4 regions of the Ferrigenium sp. UT5 genome follow, and region 4 is predicted to be linked to each of the others. Evidence: predicted binding sites of a transcription regulator. Region 4 holds the regulator's gene; each other region holds the start of a gene.

Region 1 (4,540 bases), on a different contig from region 4:
GCTCAAGGATTTTTCACTGACCGACCAGGATCGCTACGAACTGAAGATGGCCGGTCTGCTGCACGACTGCGGCAAGATCACCACGCCGGTGCACGTGGTGGACAAGGCGACCAAGCTGCACACCCTGTTCGACCGTATCCACCTGATCGACACCCGCTTCGAAGTGCTCAAGCGTGATGCCGAGATTGAAATGCTTCATGCGTTGCACGAGTTGCATCCATCGTCCTCTCCCGTCGGGGCAGGGATGGGGCGGGGGAAAAGCGGCGACGAAGCCGCCGTCCGCGCCCAATACGCTGCGCGGCTGCGCCAGCTTGACGACGACCGCGAATTCCTCCGCAACAGCAACATCGGCGGCGAAAAGATGTCGGATCCCGATGTCGAGCGGGTGCAGCGTATCGCCCGTTACCGCTGGCGCAATGCGGCGGGCGTGGAAGCAGATTTCCTGTCGGCGGACGAACTGGAAAACCTCACCATCCGCGCCGGCACCCTCACCGCCGCCGAGCGCGAGATCATCAACCACCACATCGTGGTCACCATCAAGATGCTGGAATCGCTGCCCTGGCCCAAGCACCTCAAGCGCGTGCCGGAATACGCGGGCGGCCACCACGAGCGCATGGATGGCAAGGGCTATCCCAGAGGGCTCACGCGCGAGCAGATGTCGGTGCAGGCGCGGCTGATGGGCATCGCCGACATCTTCGAGGCGCTCACCGCCAAGGACCGCCCGTACAAGGAAGGCAAGACGCTCACCGAGTCGCTGACCATCCTGGGCAAATTCAAGGAAAACGGCCACATCGACCCCGACCTGTTCGACGTCTTTATCCGCGAAAAGGTCTATCTGGACTATGCGCGGAAATTTCTTGCGCCGGAGCAGATCGACGCGGTGGATGAAACGCGCATCCCCGGCTACAGCCCATGATCCCATCAGTGCAATCCGGCGCGGCAGGGAAATTCAAACCCCCTGTCGGGTTACCCCGCAGGGGTTCTTGTCCCCTTTGGGAAAACTCGCCCCACAGGGATCAGCGGGGGTTTGTGGGTCGGACTTCAGTCCGACAAGGCAGGATGAATTCGAACCCCCTGTCGGGTTGAAACCCGACCCACAGGGAGCAGCGGGGTTTGTTTAGTCCGACGCGGGAAGATAAATTCAACCAGACCGTTCGATCATGGATTGACAAAAAACGTCACCTGGCGTGCGAATTTTGGCAGCCCGGTCTGAATCGCCAGCCCGGGAACCCGGCATAACAGGGCGTTTGCCGATGGCACGCAACCTGCTAGTATTCGCCCGCACACCTCGTGTGTGCCCGTCAGCCAGATCACGGCGCGGCGGAGTCCATGGTGCGGAAAGGGCGGAAAGCGGTCCGATCCAACCCAAGGAATTCGTCAGGCAGTGGTCGGGTTGCCAAGGGCAACGTTCCAAACCGCAAAGGAGAATGACAATGAAGCAAATCCAAAAAGGTTTCACCCTGATCGAACTGATGATCGTGGTCGCGATTATCGGTATTCTGGCTGCTGTGGCGATTCCGGCTTACAGCGATTACACCCGTAAGGCAAAATTCACCGAAGTTGTGCAAGCAACACAAGCAGTCAAGACGGCGGTTGAACTTTGTCTTTCCGATGAAAATGGGGTGGTTGACAATTGTCTTCCTGGGGGTACCGGCGGGGTGCCTGCCAATAATGCTTCCTACCCAAATTCGAAGTATATTCAATCGGTTGTGGTTGCAGGGCAAACGGGCACAAAAGCCGATGGCAATTATCTCAACATGCACCTTGTAGCCACCGCGAAAAACGCAAATGGCTTGCGCGGTGAGGATTACGAGCTGGTTCCAAATTTCGATGCCGCAAGAGGCGTTACTTGGGCTCTCGACACAGCTCAAAGCTCCTGCTTCACGGCGAATATTTGTAAGTAATTTGCAGGTTGTTGGTAATTCAAGCCCCTCTTCGGAGGGGCTTTTTCTTGGAGTGGATGATGTCAATCAAACGGAAACTAATCTATGTGATGGTTTTGATCTGCACAACCGCAATGCTGTATGGTCAGTTTCTGTGGAACCCGATCGTGTTCGACGATTCGCCATTCTTCATGGTCAACGCCAGCGGCCATCAGCCGGTGGATGATTATCGTTATTCGCCCCTTGAATTACGTTCCTTGCCTTACGCGACGCTGGCCTGGGGCAAGGCAGCTTTTGGTCTCGACATGCTGCACTTTCGCATCGAGAACCTGCTGCTGCACGCGGCGGTTGCCGTGGTATTGTTTTTCTTTTTATCCCGTGTGTTCGGGGCGGTTGGTGGGTCGGACTGTGCGTGTGGTGTAGGGGCGTCAGCCCCGTACAGCCACGGCCTACCCCTCGCGGGTGTCAGTCCGACACGGCCCGTCGAATCCCATGGTGCTGTCGGGTTGAAACCCGACCTACAGACGGCATCGAAGTTGTCGCCCGATACGTTGGCGTTCTGCGCCGCGTTGTTGTTTGCCCTGCACCCCGTCGCAGTCTATGCGGCGGGTTATCTGGTTCAGCGCACCATCCTGATGGCAACCTTGTTCAGTCTGCTGGCGATGCTGGCCTGGTTGCACGGCGATGAGCGAGAAAGCAAACCGTGGCTGTGGGCGAGCGCATTTTTTTATTACCTTGCAGTGTTTAGCAAGGAACACGCGATCATGCTGCCTGCGGTATTGCTGGCACTGACCGTAATGCTGCATAGCGACTGGAAGGAAAAATTTCAACGAAATTGGACAGTGCTGCTGGCAATGTGCGGCGTGGCGCTGTTTGTCCTGTTCTCGAAGATTGGCATTCTGGGTTCGGTGTATGAGCCTGGTGCGCCGGAAATGCTGGCCGAGCCGGAAAGCAATCTCAATTATCCGTTAAGTGTATTGACGCAAACATGGCTATTTTTCAAGTATGCAGCTCTGTGGCTGTTCCCGAATCCGCACTGGATGTCGGTGGACATGCGCGAACCGTTTGCGACTTCGCTGTGGTCAGGCTATCTCGCAGCCTTTTTCGCTTTCCTGGCTTGGGGCGCGCTGGCGGGGTGGCTGCTGTTCAAGCGGGGGCGTCTGGGATTGCTTGGCTTTGCGCTGTTGTTTCCGTGGCTGATGTTCCTGCCGGAGTTTTCCACCGTGCGCATCCAGGAAAGTTTCGTGCTGTATCGCAGCTATCTGTGGGCGGCGGGGGCATGCGCGGTGTTGCCGCTGCTGCTGGACCGGCTGGACAAGCACATGGCGGGTGTTGTGATTGCTGCGATTGCGCTGGCCATGATTCCGATTTCGATGGACCGGCTGGCTACATTTTCCCATCCACTGACACTTTGGGATGATGCGGCAAAGTTGTTGAAACAGGACGCACCACTGCCTGGAAGTGCGCGGATCTATAACAATCGCGGCCTTGAGCGACTTGAATTAAATCAATTCACTGATGCACGAAGTGACTTTGAAATGGCGATTCGTCTTAATCCAAACTCTCCATTTGCATATACCAACTTGGGAGCCTTGTACCTGAAAGTAGGCCAGCCTGAAGAGGCTATCCGGGCTTTCGATATGGCGATAAAGATTATGCAGTCATCAGGCAGGAATTTGGATAGCCGTCCATTCTTGGGTAAGGGGAAAGCTTATGAAGCAATGGGAGAAATGACTGCAGCCAGACGCCACTATGAAATGTCGTGCAAGATAGCAAACAAAGGTTGCGACAAATTGGTCGATTGATTCCGCGCCATTTGGATAAACCCTCGTGCCGCCGCGTATTGGTGCTACAGCGCAGATAGATAATTTCCAAACTTGCCCTAAAGTTTCTGCCAGCCCTGCCGATGACCTGTACGTGCAACATGCTGAACCCTTCTCCCGGCATGGCATATCACCTGACCGCCTTTGCCGGGATCAATCCCCGGGCAGAGGGGGTTCTTTTTTTGTAGGAAACTTTCCTAGTCGTACCGTGCAGAACCTTCCTAGGTGAAAATCGGAAGACCTCCGATTTTTTTCTGTGCTTCATCCCCGCAGAATGCGACCGTCGAATTGAGACAGCATTCTTGAGGGGGCATGATGAACACGAATCAGGTGCACGAAGAAATCCGCGAAACCAATCTTTCTTACATGATGCTGGCGCAGCAGATGATCCGCAACGACAAGGCGAGCGCGATCTTTCGTCTGGGGGTGAGCGAGGAGATGGCCGAGCTGATCGCCGGGCTGTCACCCGCGCAACTGCTGAAGATGGCCGCCTCCAACATGCTGCTGTGCCGCTTCCGTTTCGACGAGCGCCTGCTGCTCAACATGGTTACCGATTACAACAAGGATCGCATGATGTCGAAGGCGCACGCCACCATCCTGATGGCGGGACAGCCGGTCGAGGCACTGGCTGTGTAGGTCGGACTTTAGTCCGACATGTCGGACTGAAGTCCGACCCACAAGAACGGGGAGCGAAGCAATGCGCAACAAGAGTGTGGTGAACGAGGCACGCGAGATCCAGATCGCGGTGGACCTGATCCATCTGGGGGCGCGCCTGCAACTGTTGCAGGAAGAGACACACCTTTCGCGCGAGCGCCTGCTCAAGCTGTACAAGGA
Region 2 (4,540 bases), on a different contig from region 4:
GATTCCGCAACAGCAGACGGTTGGCCTGGGTCTGGTCGTGCATCTGCTCCTCGCGCGCCAGTTTGAGCGGGCGCTCGATGGCGTGGAATTCCAGCAGCAGTGCATAGGGAGGCAGTTGCAGCGGGGTCACGGTGCAACTCAGGTGCAACTTGTGGCCGAGGGTGTGCGTTCCCAAAGTCAGATCGTGTTCGATATGGCTGGCGTGGTTGGCCAGTGCCGACCGGATCGCACTGAAAAGCTGGTCGGCGAGGGTAAATGCGGACTGCAAAGGGTGGCCCAGCAGATTGCTATGGCTGATCTCGAACAGGTGCTCGGCGGCCGGGTTGAGGAAGACGATGCGCGACTGCTCGTCCAGCAACATGACGGCAGTCGCCAGGGTTTCCAGACCGGGAACGGGGGTGTTGTTAAGGGGCAGGCGGTTCATGTCGGGGACAGCAGCAGAAAACATGCCAACCCGGTTTTACTTGAGGTTTGCCAGTTCAGTCTGCAGCGCCTTGATGTTTTCTTCGTGAGCCTTCACTGCTTCCTGCGCGAGACGAACGTTTTCTTCATACTGGGCGACGTTGCGGAACGTTTGTCCATTGGCGTTCTGATAGACCATGGGGGTGTCCTGCGCTACCTGCAGCTTTTCGCGTGCCGCCTGCAGGGCCGCTTGTTCGCTGGATAGTTCATCTTCGAGGATCTTGCGGCGTCGGTCGTCCCGCTGGTTTTGCGTTTCCTTATCCACGCGCGCGAATTCGCTGGACGTCTCGCGTGTCCTGGCTTTGGAAGCGGGCATGGTGTTCAGGGGATCAAGCTGAAGTTTGCGCGCGCCCTTGACCGGCTCGCTCGAATAGGTCACGCGCCCGTCCTTGCCCACGTGTTTGTAGATTTCCGCATGCGCGATGGCACTGAACGCAAGCGTGCAGCACAGGATCGACAGGGGAAGCAGTTTCATGGTCAGACCTCGAAACAGGATGGGGTGGAGTATAGGTTAAGGCTGGACAGGTGACAAACCACAAAAAGAAACGGAGCCGCGCGGGCTCCGTTTCTGCAACACCCCCCGGAAAATCAGAGGCTGTAGTACATGTCGAACTCGACCGGATGGGTAGTCATGCGGATCTTGTTCACTTCGTCCATCTTCAACTCGATGAAGGCATCGAGGAAGTCGTTGGAGAACACGCCGCCACGGGTCAGAAACTCGCGATCCTTGTCCAGCGCGGCCAGTGCTTCATCCAGCGAAGCACACACGGTTGGGATCTTGGCATCCTCTTCCGGCGGCAAGTCGTACAGGTTCTTGTCAGCCGGATCGCCGGGGTGAATCTTGTTCTGGATGCCATCCAGACCGGCCATCATCAGCGCGGAGAAACACAGATAAGGATTCGCGGTCGGATCCGGGAAGCGTGTCTCGACGCGGCGCGCCTTATCGCTCGCCACGTGCGGAATGCGGATGGACGCGGAACGGTTTTTTGCCGAATAGGCCATTTTCACCGGCGCTTCATAGTGCGGGACCAGACGTTTGTACGAGTTGGTGCTCGGATTGGTGATCGCATTCAGCGCCTTGGCGTGCTTGATGACGCCGCCGATGTAGTACAGCGCGGTTTCGGACAGGCCGGCATAACCGTTGCCGGCAAACGTGTTCTTGCCGTCCTTCCAGAGCGACTGGTGCACGTGCATGCCGGAACCGTTGTCTCCGACGATGGGCTTGGGCATGAAAGTGGCCGTCTTGCCATATTGGTGGGCCACGTTTTGCACCACATATTTCAGGGTCTGGGTCCAGTCTGCGCGCTTCACCAGCGTGGTGAACTTGGTGCCCAGCTCGCACTGGCCCGCAGTCGCGACCTCGTGGTGATGGACTTCGACCGGGATGCCGATTTCTTCCAGCGCGAGGACCATTGCGGCGCGGATGTCGTTCAGGCTATCCACCGGCGGAACCGGGAAATAGCCGCCCTTCACCATCGGGCGGTGTCCGGTGTTGCCACCTTCGAAACTTTCGCCGGACGACCAGGCCGCTTCTTCGGAATTGATCTTGAGCGAGCAGCCCGACATATCGACATGCCACTGCACCGAATCAAAGATGAAAAATTCGGGTTCCGGACCGAAAAAGGCGGTGTCGCCGATGCCGGTCGATTTCAGATAAGCCTCTGCGCGTTTGGCGATGGAGCGCGGGTCACGGTCATAGCCCTTGCCGTCGGTGGGTTCGATCACGTCGCAGGTCATGACTAGGGTGGGTTCTTCGAAAAAGGGATCGAGATAGACAGAGTCAGGATCCGGCATCAGCAGCATGTCGGATGCCTGAATCCCTTTCCAGCCAGCGATGGATGAGCCATCGAAGGCGTGGCCTTCCTCGAATTTGCTCATATCGACCGCACTGACCGGCATGCCCACGTGCTGCTCCTTGCCGCGGGTGTCGGTAAAACGCAGATCAACGAATTTGATGCCTTGCTCCTTGATCATCTTCAGAACGTCGGCGGCTGTTTTGGACATACTCGAATCTCCCAATAAATTAAATCAACATGAGTTAGATGAAACGAACCAGGTAAATAGTACGCAATGGCTTGAGCAGAAACTGTGCCACCACGGCCAAACAAGTTCAGGCGCGCATTGTGCCATATTTAAGCGGCCGTGGCGGGCGGACGATCGCCCATAAATGGGGCACAGCAGGCTCTTGACGCACTAATCTGGTGCGACACTCCGGTAGAGCGTCAGACGGCGAAAATACGGGTCGTCCGCCGCGATAGCGGCACATTGTTTCTTTAGAGCAGCCAAATCGAGGTCTGCATCCAGCAACAGGTCCGCATCCACCTTGCCGTCCAGATAGTGCAGCACGATACGGGTGGAAGCGGGCAGCTCGTAACCGAGGCGTTTGTACAGATGCGCCAGCAACAGGTGGCGCTGCGGGAGACGGGCATTGGGTTTGGTCTGCAGGTCGTCTTCCGGATCGATGTGCACCATCACATCCAGGACATGGTGCTGTTTCAGCACCGCACTGCGCGCCGCCTCGGCGATGTAGTGTCCCTCCGACACGCTGATGCGGGGATCGACGATGATGTGCGCATCGACCAGCGCATTATCCGCCATCTTGCGGGTGCGCAATTCATGCAGGCCCATCACGCCGGGTACCGCTTTCAGGGTGTTGCGGATGGCGCGCACTTCGTCCTCGTCCAGCCCGGTATCCACCAGTTCCAGAAGGGCATCGCGCGCGAACTGGATGCCCATGTAGGCAATCATCACGCCGACCACGCCGGCCGCGACCAGATCAAGAAAGGTATAGCCCAGCAGGTTGCCGATGATGCCCACGATGACCACCAGCGACGACGCGGCGTCGGAACGCGCGTGCCACGCATTCGCCACCAGCATCTGCGAACGCACGCGTTTTGCCACCGCCAGCATGTAGCGGAACATGCCTTCCTTTGCGGCGAGCGCAATCAGCGCAACCCACAGCGTATAGGGATGGACGGCATGGATCTGTTCCGGATGCTGCAGGCGCATGCCCGTGGCGATGAGCAGGCCGACACCGAGCGCCGCCAGGCTGGCGCCGAGGATTAGCGAAGCCGCTGTCTCGATGCGCGCGTGCCCGTAGGGATGATTGGCATCCGCGTGCTTGTTGCCGTGGCGGTTGGCGAACAACACCAGCACGTCGGACAACAAATCGGCGAAAGAATGCAGACCGTCCGCCATCAGCGATTGCGACTTGCCGAAGAAACCGGCCAGCACTTGCAGAATGGACAAGGTCAGGTTAATCAGGATGCTGACCCACGTGCTTTTGCGTGCCGCAGCAAAGCGCAGCGGATGCGCAGGTTCGAACGCGGCCACGCGATCGTGCGCCGGTGCGTGCGTGTGATTTTTCATCGACGATGCGATAGTATGCAGACGGGTGTGCAGGATAGCACCGGACATCGATGAGATTAAAGACAGGTCATAAAAAATGGGAAAAATCACCGCAATATTGAAATCCGCACAACTTCGCGCCAAAGAAGCAAATTTGCCCTACGAAGGCGCGCTCACCCCTGAAGAAGCCTATGAAATCTGGCAGACAGCGCCCGGTGCGAAACTGGTGGATGTACGGACCCGCGCCGAAATCGATTGGGTCGGACGCGTTCCAGGCGCGGTCGAAATCGAGTGGATGGGTTATCCCGGCATGAAGCCGAACCCCAATTTCATGGCCGCCCTGGAACAGCAGGTGGACAAGGAATCTTTGCTGCTTTTCCTTTGCCGCAGCGGGCATCGTTCCCATGCGGCGGCGGCCCTCGCCACCCAGGCAGGCTTTGCCGATTGCTACAACATCCTCGAAGGATTCGAGGGCGACAAGAACCCCGGCAATCAGCGCAATATCTTGAACGGGTGGCGTGCGGCCGGACTGCCGTGGGAGCAAAGCTAGTGGAACTGGGCCAGCGCAGACACCTATCAAAGCTTTTGTGGGTCGGACTTCAGTCCGACGTGTCGGGTTAAAACCCGACCCACAGGGTGCGCCATTGGGTTTGTGGGCCGGTTTCTCTGCCGTGACCGTTAGCAGCAATCAGCAAGCAACACTTGCTCATTACGCCGCCGACCAGTTCAC
Region 3 (4,540 bases), on a different contig from region 4:
GACCCCTTCTGTCTGCGGAATGAAGCGCGTCAGCAGTTCGCGCCCGGTCAGATGCGCGGCCACCTGCAACAAGGATTGCGCCGGATGCACCACGGCATCCTGTACCAGCGCCGCTTCGGGAGCGTTCACGGCAGGCAGAATGAAGGCGCGGCCAGAATCGGCGGCGCGGTAGGTCATCGCCAGCGCGCCGCGGATCGGGCGCAGCTCGCCGGTCAGGGCGAGCTCTCCGGCAAATTCGTATTCGTTCAGCCGGTTGGCGGGGATCTGGCCGGATGCCGCGAGGATCCCCAGCGCGATCGGCAGATCGAAACGCCCGCTTTCCTTGGGTAGATCGGCCGGCGCGAGGTTGACGGTGATACGCCGCGCGGGAAATTCGAACTGGCAGTTTTGCAAGGCCGCGCGCACGCGATCCTTGCTCTCTTTCACTTCCGCCTCGGGGAGGCCGACGAGGGTGAACTGGGGCAGCCCGTTGGCCAGGTGCACTTCCACCGTGACCTGCGCCGCCTCCATGCCGGACAGGGCGCGGCTGTAGAGAACGGCGAGCCCCATCAGTCTTCCGTTCCGGCGCAGACGGGAAGGGCGGGGTAGTTGCGCATTACTGCCGGGCTTCCAGTTCAGCCAGGCGCGCTTCCAGTTTGTCCTGGCGCGCCGCCAGCACTTCGTACTCTTCGCGCGTGACCAGATCGAGCTTGGAGAATCCCTGTGCCAGCAGCGCACGGGCGTTCTTCTCGAAGTCTTTGGCCGGGCTGTTGGCCACAGCCTCACTTAGCTTCGATGACATTTCTTCAAAGAATTTCGTGTTCAACATTGTGCTTCCCCTCTGATTAACGGTGTCTGGCAGTGTACCAGCCACGCCCGGCCATACCAACACGGCGGGCGCAGCCCTCCGGCGGGGGAGAAGCCGCAAGGCCGTTGCCGTTTCGGTCTAACGCGCTTTGCGCATGAACCTCCACCGCAACCCCGTCGTCCTGCAATCAACAGACCCCGTCATAAGCAGCGATGTGTCCACTTGCGGCCCGGGTTGATTTCACCCGTAGCGCATCGCACCAGAGCGGTGCGCCTGCGCCATGCTGCGCGCGCTACCGGTGCATTCCGTTTTTTTCAATGGGCGACTTAAACCCAACGAAAGCCTGTCCTTATCGAGTTTACAGGAGTTGGCACGGTAGCTGCTTAATGTTGGGCGTGGATACTTTTATCCCGCTTTGAAACCTAACGAAAGGAAATACCATGTTGAAGAAAAAACTGCTCGTTGCCGCTCTGGTTGCTGCGTTCGCTGCGCCTGCCATGGCTGAAGAAGCCTCTCCCTTCAGCGCAAACGTGAGCATCACCTCCGATTATCTGTACCGTGGCATCTCGCAAACCGGTAGGGGCCCCGCCATTCAAGGCGGCTTCGACTATGCGCATCCCAGCGGCTTGTATGCGGGTGTATGGGGTTCCAGCATCAGCTGGTTGCAGGATGCGGGCATCGCCACCCATGCCAGCACGGAACTGGATACCTATGCCGGCTACAAGGGGGCGGTGGGCGACATCGCTTATGATGCGGGATTCTTGCGCTACAACTATCCGGGGGACTACGCGGGCAACACCAAGGCCAACACCAATGAACTCTACGGTGCGGTCAGTTATTCCATCATAACCGCCAAGCTCTCCTATTCGCTCGGTGACACCTTCGGCGTGAATGATGCCGCAGGTACTGTGTATTACGAGTTGAACGCCTCTTATGCGCTGGAGGAGCTGGGACTCTCGCTCGGTGCACATCTGGGGCGCCAGGATTACAAGGGCAGTAATGCAGGAGCCGGGGCAACCAACCTGAGCTACACGGACTACAAGTTGAGTGCCAGCAAAGATGTGGGCGGTTATGTGTTTGGCCTTGCGTTCAGCGACACCAATGCCAGTGCAGCGTACACCGTCCTCAACAAGAAACTGGGCAAGAGCACGGTTGTCGCTTCCCTGAGTCACTCATTTTGAGTCGCTTGTTCTCAACGTAATTCCTTCCCTCTACCCCTCCTCCCTCGGGAGAGGGGTAAAGCGTAAAGGCAACGTTCAATTCTGGAGATAAAGATGAAAATGGTCACTGCAATCATCAAGCCGTTCAAGCTGGACGAAGTGCGCGAAGCACTGTCCGCGATGGATGTGCAAGGCATCACCGTCACCGAAGTCAAAGGTTTCGGTCGCCAAAAGGGCCACACCGAGTTGTATCGCGGTGCGGAATATGTGGTGGACTTCCTGCCCAAGATCAAGCTGGAAGCCGCCATCAAGGACGAGCAACTGGATCGCGTGATCGAGGCAATCGAAAAAGCCTCCCAGACCGGCAAGATCGGCGACGGCAAGATCTTCGTATCCGACCTCGAGCAAGTGATCCGTATCCGCACCGGCGAAGTCGGTCCCGAAGCCCTTTAAGGAGAGCATGATGAAAACGAAGCGAAGCGAAGTTTCGGCGAAGGCTAACGCCAGCGTAAGCTGGGGTTACGACGTAGCCAAAAAATTCTTTATGATGTTCACCCTGCTGGCCGTGTTGTTCGGCGCAGTCAGCCCCTCGTTCGCCGAGGAAGCAGCCCCTGCTGCCGAAGCCGTGACAGCAACCGCCGAGGCGGCGGCCGCTGCACCCGTGCCTGATAAAGGCGACACCACCTGGATGATGCTGTCCACACTGCTGGTGATCCTGATGATCGTTCCGGGCCTGTCCCTTTTCTACGGTGGCCTGGTGCGCGCCAAGAACATGCTGTCCGTTCTGTCACAAGTGTTCGGCATCTTCGCGCTGATCTCCATCCTGTGGGTGATCTACGGCTACTCGCTGGCTTTCGGCGACGGCGGCTCGATGAACTGGATGATCGGCGACACCGCCAAGCTGTTCCTGGCTGGCATGACCGGCGACAGCACTGCAGCCACCTTCACGGACGGCGTGGTGATCCCCGAGTTCACCTTCGTTGCCTTCCAGCTGACCTTCGCGGCGATCACCACCGCGCTGATCATCGGCGGCTTCGCAGAGCGCATCAAGTTCGGCTCGCTGATGGTGTTCTCCGCACTGTGGTTCACCTTCGCCTACCTGCCGATCGCACACATGGTGTGGGCGGCCGGCGGCTACCTGTTCGAGAAGGGCGCGCTGGACTTCGCGGGCGGCACCGTGGTGCACATCAACGCCGGTATCGCGGCACTGGTCGGTGCCATCGTGATCGGCAAGCGTATCGGTTACGGTAAAGAGCCGATGGCTCCGCACAACTTGCCGATGACCATGATCGGTGCATCCCTGCTGTGGGTGGGCTGGTTCGGTTTCAACGCCGGCTCCAACCTGGAAGCCACCGGCGGTGCAGCACTGGCCTTCCTGAACACCATCGTCGCCACCGCCACTGCAGCTCTGAGCTGGATGGCTGCCGAGAAGATGTGGCGCGGCAAGACTTCCATGCTGGGTATCGCTTCCGGCGCAGTGGCTGGTCTGGTCGCCGTCACCCCGGCTGCCGGTCTGGTCGGCCCGATGGGCGCCATCATCCTCGGTCTGATCGTCGGCCCGGTCTGTCTGTGGGCGGTGACCGGCCTGAAGAAGTCGCTGGGCTATGACGACTCGCTGGACGTGTTCGGCATCCACGCAGTGGGCGGCATCATCGGCGCGATCGGCACCGGCATCTTCGTTTCGCCGGCACTGGGCGGCGTGGGTGTAAAGGACTACGAGATGATGCACCAAGTGATGACTCAGGCGACTGGTGTGCTGATCACCATCGTCTGGTCCGGTGTGGTCGCCTTCGTCTGCTTCAAGCTGGTCGACATGGTCATGGGGCTGCGTGTCTCGGAAGAAGCCGAGCGCGAAGGTCTGGACACCGCGACACACGGCGAGCGCGCCTACAACGTGTAATCTCTCCTCCCTGGAGCCTCCCCGGCTCCTTTTCAAGGGCACCGCAAGGTGCCCTTTTTTTAGCAGACTGCTATCGATTGAGCGCCTTCAGTCTTTGCTTTAACCCGGCTTGGATGGGTATCACCCGAGGAATCACATCGAAGGGCCACGCCCTGTCGATATTGCCGGCCTCGCTGTAGATCGTGAAGGTGATGCCCATCGCCATGATGGTGGCTTCAACCGCCTCACGCCGCGCCAGGAGCTCATCGGAATCCAATGAATTCAAATATTCAAAGAACGGTTGGGCGGCAACACGCGGGCATTGAGCGTCGTCGAGTAACTCGTCGTAGGCAGTGAACTTGCCGATTCGTCGTAAGCAATTTTCATGATGGATGCATTTTTGTCTGTTTGACAGAATGTCTAGCGAATACCGTGCCACAGTGCGGCGCCCGGTCATTCAGTCCGGCATACTGCTCCGCGAGAAGCCGCTGCGTGAATAGCCGCTACGCGAGAGTTGGCGGGAGGTGGAGAGATTGTACGAGATGACTTTTTGCGTGTTCATACTGAAGCCGCGATACATGTCGAGGTCGTCCTCGGATTCACGGATCGTCTTCGCCACGATCGCGAAGTCATCGATAAATGTTTCCCAGGTCTGAAAACGGCGATCGATGTTTTTTTCCAACGCGCGTGAGATAAAGTCGACCAATATCTTCG
Region 4 (4,540 bases):
TCGAAGGCGACGCACTCGGGCAGCGTGCGCACCCCGTCGCTCAAGGGATGCAGGCGGCGCGTTTCGGAGAAGCGCTTTACCAGCGCCTCGGCCTGTGCTTCGAGAAACAGCACATGCACCTCCAGTCCCTGTTTCTTGATCGCTTCGATATGCCGGGGCAATTGCTGCACGCTGCCGCCGCTGCGCACGTCGATGCTCACCGCGATGCGCGCGTACCCGGCCTGCTGCAGATTCTCGATCAGGATCGGCAGCAGTTCGGCCGGCAGATTGTCGACGCAGTAGAAGCCGGCATCTTCCAGTGTTTTCAGGGCGACGCTCTTGCCGGAGCCGGACAGACCGCTGACGAGAAAGAGTTGCATGCCTCAGTCTTCCGTCAGTTGCCGGGCCTGCCGGGTGATGAATTCCTGCATGCTGTCGATGCCGCGCTGTTGCAGGACGAAGTTGCGCGCGGCGGCTTCCACCAGCACGGCGAGGTTGCGCCCGGCGAGCACGGGAATCTCGACCTTGCGGATGGCGACCCCGAGGATCTCCTCCTTGCCCGACTGGGGCAGGCGATCCAGCTTGGCCAGATCGTCGGACTGCGGCCGGTACAGATGCACGATCAGCTTCAGGCTTTTCTTGCGGCGCACGGCGGTCTCGCCGAACATGGTGCGGATGTTGAGCACGCCCAATCCGCGCACTTCCAGAATGTCGCGCAACAGTTCGGGGCAACGCCCTTCGAGCGCCTCGGGTGAGATGCGATACAGATCGACCACATCGTCGGCGACCAGGCCGTTGCCGCGCGTGATCAGTTCCAGCGCCAGCTCGCTTTTGCCCACCCCGCTGTCGCCGGTGATCATCACGCCGACCCCCAGCACATCGATGAACACGCCGTGGCGGGAAGCGGACTCGGCCAGGGCCTTGACCACGTAGTGGCGCACCATCCACATCAGATGCACGCTGCCCAGCGGGGAGCGGAACAGCGGCGTGCCGCTGCGGTCGGCAAAATCGATCAGCCCCTTGGGGATCGCGGTGTCGCCGGCGACGATCAGGCAACTGGGCTTATGACTGCCCAGCGTAACGAGCGCACCGGCCAGATCGGCCGGGGAGAGCGAATGCAGGTAATCGAGCTCGGTGTCGCTGAACACCTGGATCCAGTTGGGGTGCACCAGGTTCATGTGGCCGATCAGTCCCCAGTTGCTGGTGTTCACCGTATCGCTGTCGAGCACGCGGTCGGCACCGATGGCGCCGGCCACCCAGGTCAAGCCCAGGCGTTCCTGCTTATCCTGAAACAGCTGGCGGATGTTGACCTGGGCCACGTCGGTTCAGACCTGCCATTCGGTGAACAGGCGATGCAATCCGGCCGGGTCGTCGGTCGCCTGCAATTTCTCGCGGAACGAGGGCTCGCTGAACATCTGCGCCAGTTCGCCCAGTATCTGCAAATGCAGATCGTTGGCGCGCTCCGGCACCAGCAGGATGAAGATGAAACTCACCGGCAGGCCGTCCGGGGCGTCGAACGGAATGGGATGTTCCATCTTGACGAATGCGGCGGCCGCTTCCTTCAGCCCTTTCACCCGGCCGTGCGGAATCGCCACGCCCTGTCCCAGTCCGGTGGAGCCCAGTTTCTCGCGCGCGAACAAACTGTCGAAAACTTGCGCACGGCCAATTGCGTGCGTGTTCTCGAACAGAATGCCGACCCGTTCAAACACCCGCTTCTTGCTGGTGGACTCGCGGTCCAGCAGCACACAGTCCGGGGTCAAATATTTGCTGATCAGGCTCATTTCGATTTACCCAATGTTTGAGAAGGCAGCCGGCATGGCTGCCCCACGCGCTGCTTTATTCTGCGGCCTGCTGCTTGCCGGACTGGTCATGTCGGCGCGCCTCGAATTTTTCCTTGTGCTTCAGCACCTGGCGATCCAGCGAATCGGTGAGGGCATCGATTGCCACGTACAGATTGTCGTCGCTGGCTTCGGCAAACAGATTCTTGCCGGAAACATGGATCGTGGCCTCGGCTTTTTGCACCAGCTTGTCCACGGACAGGACAACATTGACGTCGATCACATTGTCGAAATGGCGTTTGACCTTGTCCAGTTTGCTCAACACGTGCGCGCGAATCGCGGGTGTGATTTCCAGATGATGTCCGGTGAGGTTGAGGTTCATTGCCTGCTCCTTTATGGTTAGAGTGATTTACGAAGGTTGACCGGGGGAATTTGCATGGACTCCCGGTATTTTGCCACGGTACGGCGGGCAACGATAATGCCCTGCTGTGCCAGGATTTCCGCCATCCGGCTGTCGGAGTGAGGATGCCGGGCATCCTCCTCGTCAACCAATTGCCGGATCAGCGCGCGGATGGCGGTGGAAGAACACGCGCCGCCCGCTTCGGTCGCCAAGCCGCTGCCGAAGAAATATTTGAATTCATAGATGCCGCGCGGGGTGTGCATGAATTTCTGCGTGGTCACGCGCGAAATGGTGGACTCGTGCAATTCCAGCTGTTCGGCGATTTCGCGCAGCACCAGCGGGCGCATGCCGATGTCGCCATGCTCGAAGAATTGCCGCTGGCGTTCGACGATGGCCTGCGCCACCCGCAGGATGGTGTCGAATCGCTGTTGCAGATTCTTGATGAACCAACGCGCTTCCTGCAACTGGGTGGACAGGGCCTGCGCGCTGCTCTCGCCGCGCTGTTGCAGGATGTTCGCGTAAACCTGGTTGACGCGCAGCCGGGGCATCGCCTCCGGATTCAGGCGGGCGCGCCAGATTCCGCCTGTGCGAGCCACCAGCACATCGGGCACCACATAGTCGGCCGCCCGCTGTTCGAAGGCCTGTCCCGGGCGGGGCTGCATCCGCGTGATGAGAATCTGCGCGCAGCGCAATGCGTCGTCATCGCAATGCAGCAGGCGTTTCAGTTTGCTGAAATCATGCGCCGCCATCAGGTCCAGATGATGCGTCGCGATGGCTAGCGCCAACTCGCGCCCCGGCACATCCTCCGGCAGCGCGTGCAGTTGCAGCGCCAGGCACTCGCGCAAATCGCGGGCACCGATGCCGGGCGCGTCCAGATGTTGCAACTGCACCAGGGCGGTTTCCAGGTCTTCCGGGGTGACCCCGAGTTCGGGCGGCAGCATGTCGAAGATTTCCGCCAGCGGCTGGGATAGATAAGCGTTCTCGTCCAGCGCATCGACCAGCAGGGCGACCAGGTGCTTGTCGCGCGCTTCGAGTTGGCTCATGTTCAATTGCCACAACAGGTGCTCGCGCAGGCCGGGGCGCTCTGCCGCGACTTCGCCATAGCCCTCGTCCTCGTCATCCGGCGCGTAGGCGGCGCTGGAAAATGCCGGTTCCGGCCATTCATTCTCGTCGTTGCGGGATTCCGATGCGGCGGGAGTTGGCTCGCCATTGTCCGCGGTGGAAGCCTCCGCGTTGCCGGCCCGCTGCGGGATTGCGCCAGTCTCGTCATCGAGCCGTTCCAGCAAGGGGTTCTCCTCCAGCATGCGCTCGCTTTCCTGATTGACTTCCAGCGTGGAAAGTTGCAACAGGCGTATGGCCTGCTGCAACTGCGGGGTAAGCAGGAGTTGTTGCGATTGGCGCAGTTGGAGAGCAGGTTTCATTTGGGTGGTGGAGGGCGGTCAGAGCTTGAAGTGCTCGCCCAGATAAACTTTCCTGACGCCTTCATTATAGATGATTTCGTCGGGCCGTCCCTCCGCCATCACCGCACCGGCATTGATGATATAGGCGCGGTCGCAGATGCCGAGGGTCTCGCGCACATTGTGATCGGTGATCAGCACGCCGATGCCGCGCGCCTTCAGGAATCCGATGATGCGCTGGATGTCCAGCACCGCGATCGGATCGACTCCGGCGAACGGCTCGTCCAGCAGGATGAAGCGCGGGCTGGTCGCCAGCGCGCGCGCGATCTCGACCCGCCGCCGCTCGCCGCCGGAAAGGCTGATCGCCGCATTGTTGCGGATATGGGTGATATGCAGATCGTTGAGCAGCGCCTCCAGCTTTTCGCATCGCTCTTCTTCTGGGTAGCCCTGCAATTCGAGCACCGCGTCGATGTTCTGGCTGACCGTCATGCGCCGGAAGATGGAAGCCTCCTGCGGCAGATAAGCCAGGCCGAGGTGGGCGCGGCGGTGGATGGGCAGATGCGTGACCGCTACGCCGTCGATGCTGATCTCGCCGCCGTCCGTCGCCACCAGCCCCACGATCATGTAGAAACAGGTGGTCTTGCCGGCGCCGTTGGGGCCCAGCAGGCCGACCACCTCGCCGCTGTGCACGGTGAGCGAGACGTCCTGCACCACGGTGCGGGCGCGGTAGCGTTTCATCAGAGAGGTGGTGCGCAGTTCGCTCATATCAGGGTTTCGCGGGGGAAGCGTAAGGCATGGACTCGCTGGCCTGAATCGGCAGTCGGGAGGACTCGGTGGCCGGGGTGTCCGGCTTGCGCTTGGGCTGGAGTACCGCGCGCACGCGCCCGTCCGCCTGGTCGGGGGCCGTTGTGTCGCCGCTTGCCTCGAACACCTCGCTCCTGGTGCTGTAGCGGATGCGCGCGCCGCGCACTTCATCGGCGCCGCGT

Evidence for each region. Region 4 encodes sigma-54, which starts transcription at its own class of promoters, with help from an activator protein. Its sites were predicted from a motif close to TGGCACNNTTCCTGCT; they were not measured.
Region 1: a site for sigma-54 is predicted at 1,255-1,270, ahead of ACKTSJ_RS03365 (prepilin-type N-terminal cleavage/methylation domain-containing protein). Genes of this name have one in related genera too.
Region 2: a site for sigma-54 is predicted at 2,541-2,556, ahead of glnA (type I glutamate--ammonia ligase). Genes of this name have one in related genera too.
Region 3: a site for sigma-54 is predicted at 1,156-1,171, ahead of ACKTSJ_RS02030 (TorF family putative porin). Genes of this name have one in related genera too.

Annotation. Positions count from the first base shown of each region.
Region 1 is NZ_BAAFRY010000006.1:19,796-24,335, forward strand. Features, by position in the region: gene ACKTSJ_RS03360 (HD domain-containing phosphohydrolase) at 1-916, shown strand, start outside; gene ACKTSJ_RS03365 (prepilin-type N-terminal cleavage/methylation domain-containing protein) at 1,434-1,904, shown strand; gene ACKTSJ_RS03370 (tetratricopeptide repeat protein) at 1,961-3,688, shown strand; gene flhD (flagellar transcriptional regulator FlhD) at 4,022-4,342, shown strand; gene flhC (flagellar transcriptional regulator FlhC) at 4,404-4,540, shown strand, end outside.
Region 2 is NZ_BAAFRY010000012.1:31,051-35,590, forward strand. Features, by position in the region: gene glnL (nitrogen regulation protein NR(II)) at 1-424, opposite strand, end outside; gene ACKTSJ_RS06120 (DUF4124 domain-containing protein) at 461-937, opposite strand; gene glnA (type I glutamate--ammonia ligase) at 1,051-2,466, opposite strand; gene ACKTSJ_RS06130 (cation diffusion facilitator family transporter) at 2,656-3,831, opposite strand; gene ACKTSJ_RS06135 (rhodanese-like domain-containing protein) at 3,908-4,360, shown strand; gene ACKTSJ_RS06140 (undecaprenyl-diphosphate phosphatase) at 4,520-4,540, opposite strand, start outside.
Region 3 is NZ_BAAFRY010000004.1:5,815-10,354, forward strand. Features, by position in the region: gene ACKTSJ_RS02020 (YifB family Mg chelatase-like AAA ATPase) at 1-549, opposite strand, end outside; gene ACKTSJ_RS02025 (accessory factor UbiK family protein) at 596-808, opposite strand; gene ACKTSJ_RS02030 (TorF family putative porin) at 1,228-1,968, shown strand; gene glnK (P-II family nitrogen regulator) at 2,062-2,400, shown strand; gene ACKTSJ_RS02040 (ammonium transporter) at 2,492-3,847, shown strand; gene ACKTSJ_RS02045 (hypothetical protein) at 3,918-4,283, opposite strand; gene ACKTSJ_RS02050 (serine/threonine protein kinase) at 4,284-4,540, opposite strand, start outside.
Region 4 is NZ_BAAFRY010000005.1:49,385-53,924, forward strand. Features, by position in the region: gene rapZ (RNase adapter RapZ) at 1-359, opposite strand, end outside; gene hprK (HPr(Ser) kinase/phosphatase) at 363-1,298, opposite strand; gene ACKTSJ_RS02940 (PTS sugar transporter subunit IIA) at 1,305-1,760, opposite strand; gene hpf (ribosome hibernation-promoting factor, HPF/YfiA family) at 1,816-2,139, opposite strand; gene ACKTSJ_RS02950 (RNA polymerase factor sigma-54) at 2,157-3,578, opposite strand; gene lptB (LPS export ABC transporter ATP-binding protein) at 3,597-4,319, opposite strand; gene lptA (lipopolysaccharide transport periplasmic protein LptA) at 4,321-4,540, opposite strand, start outside.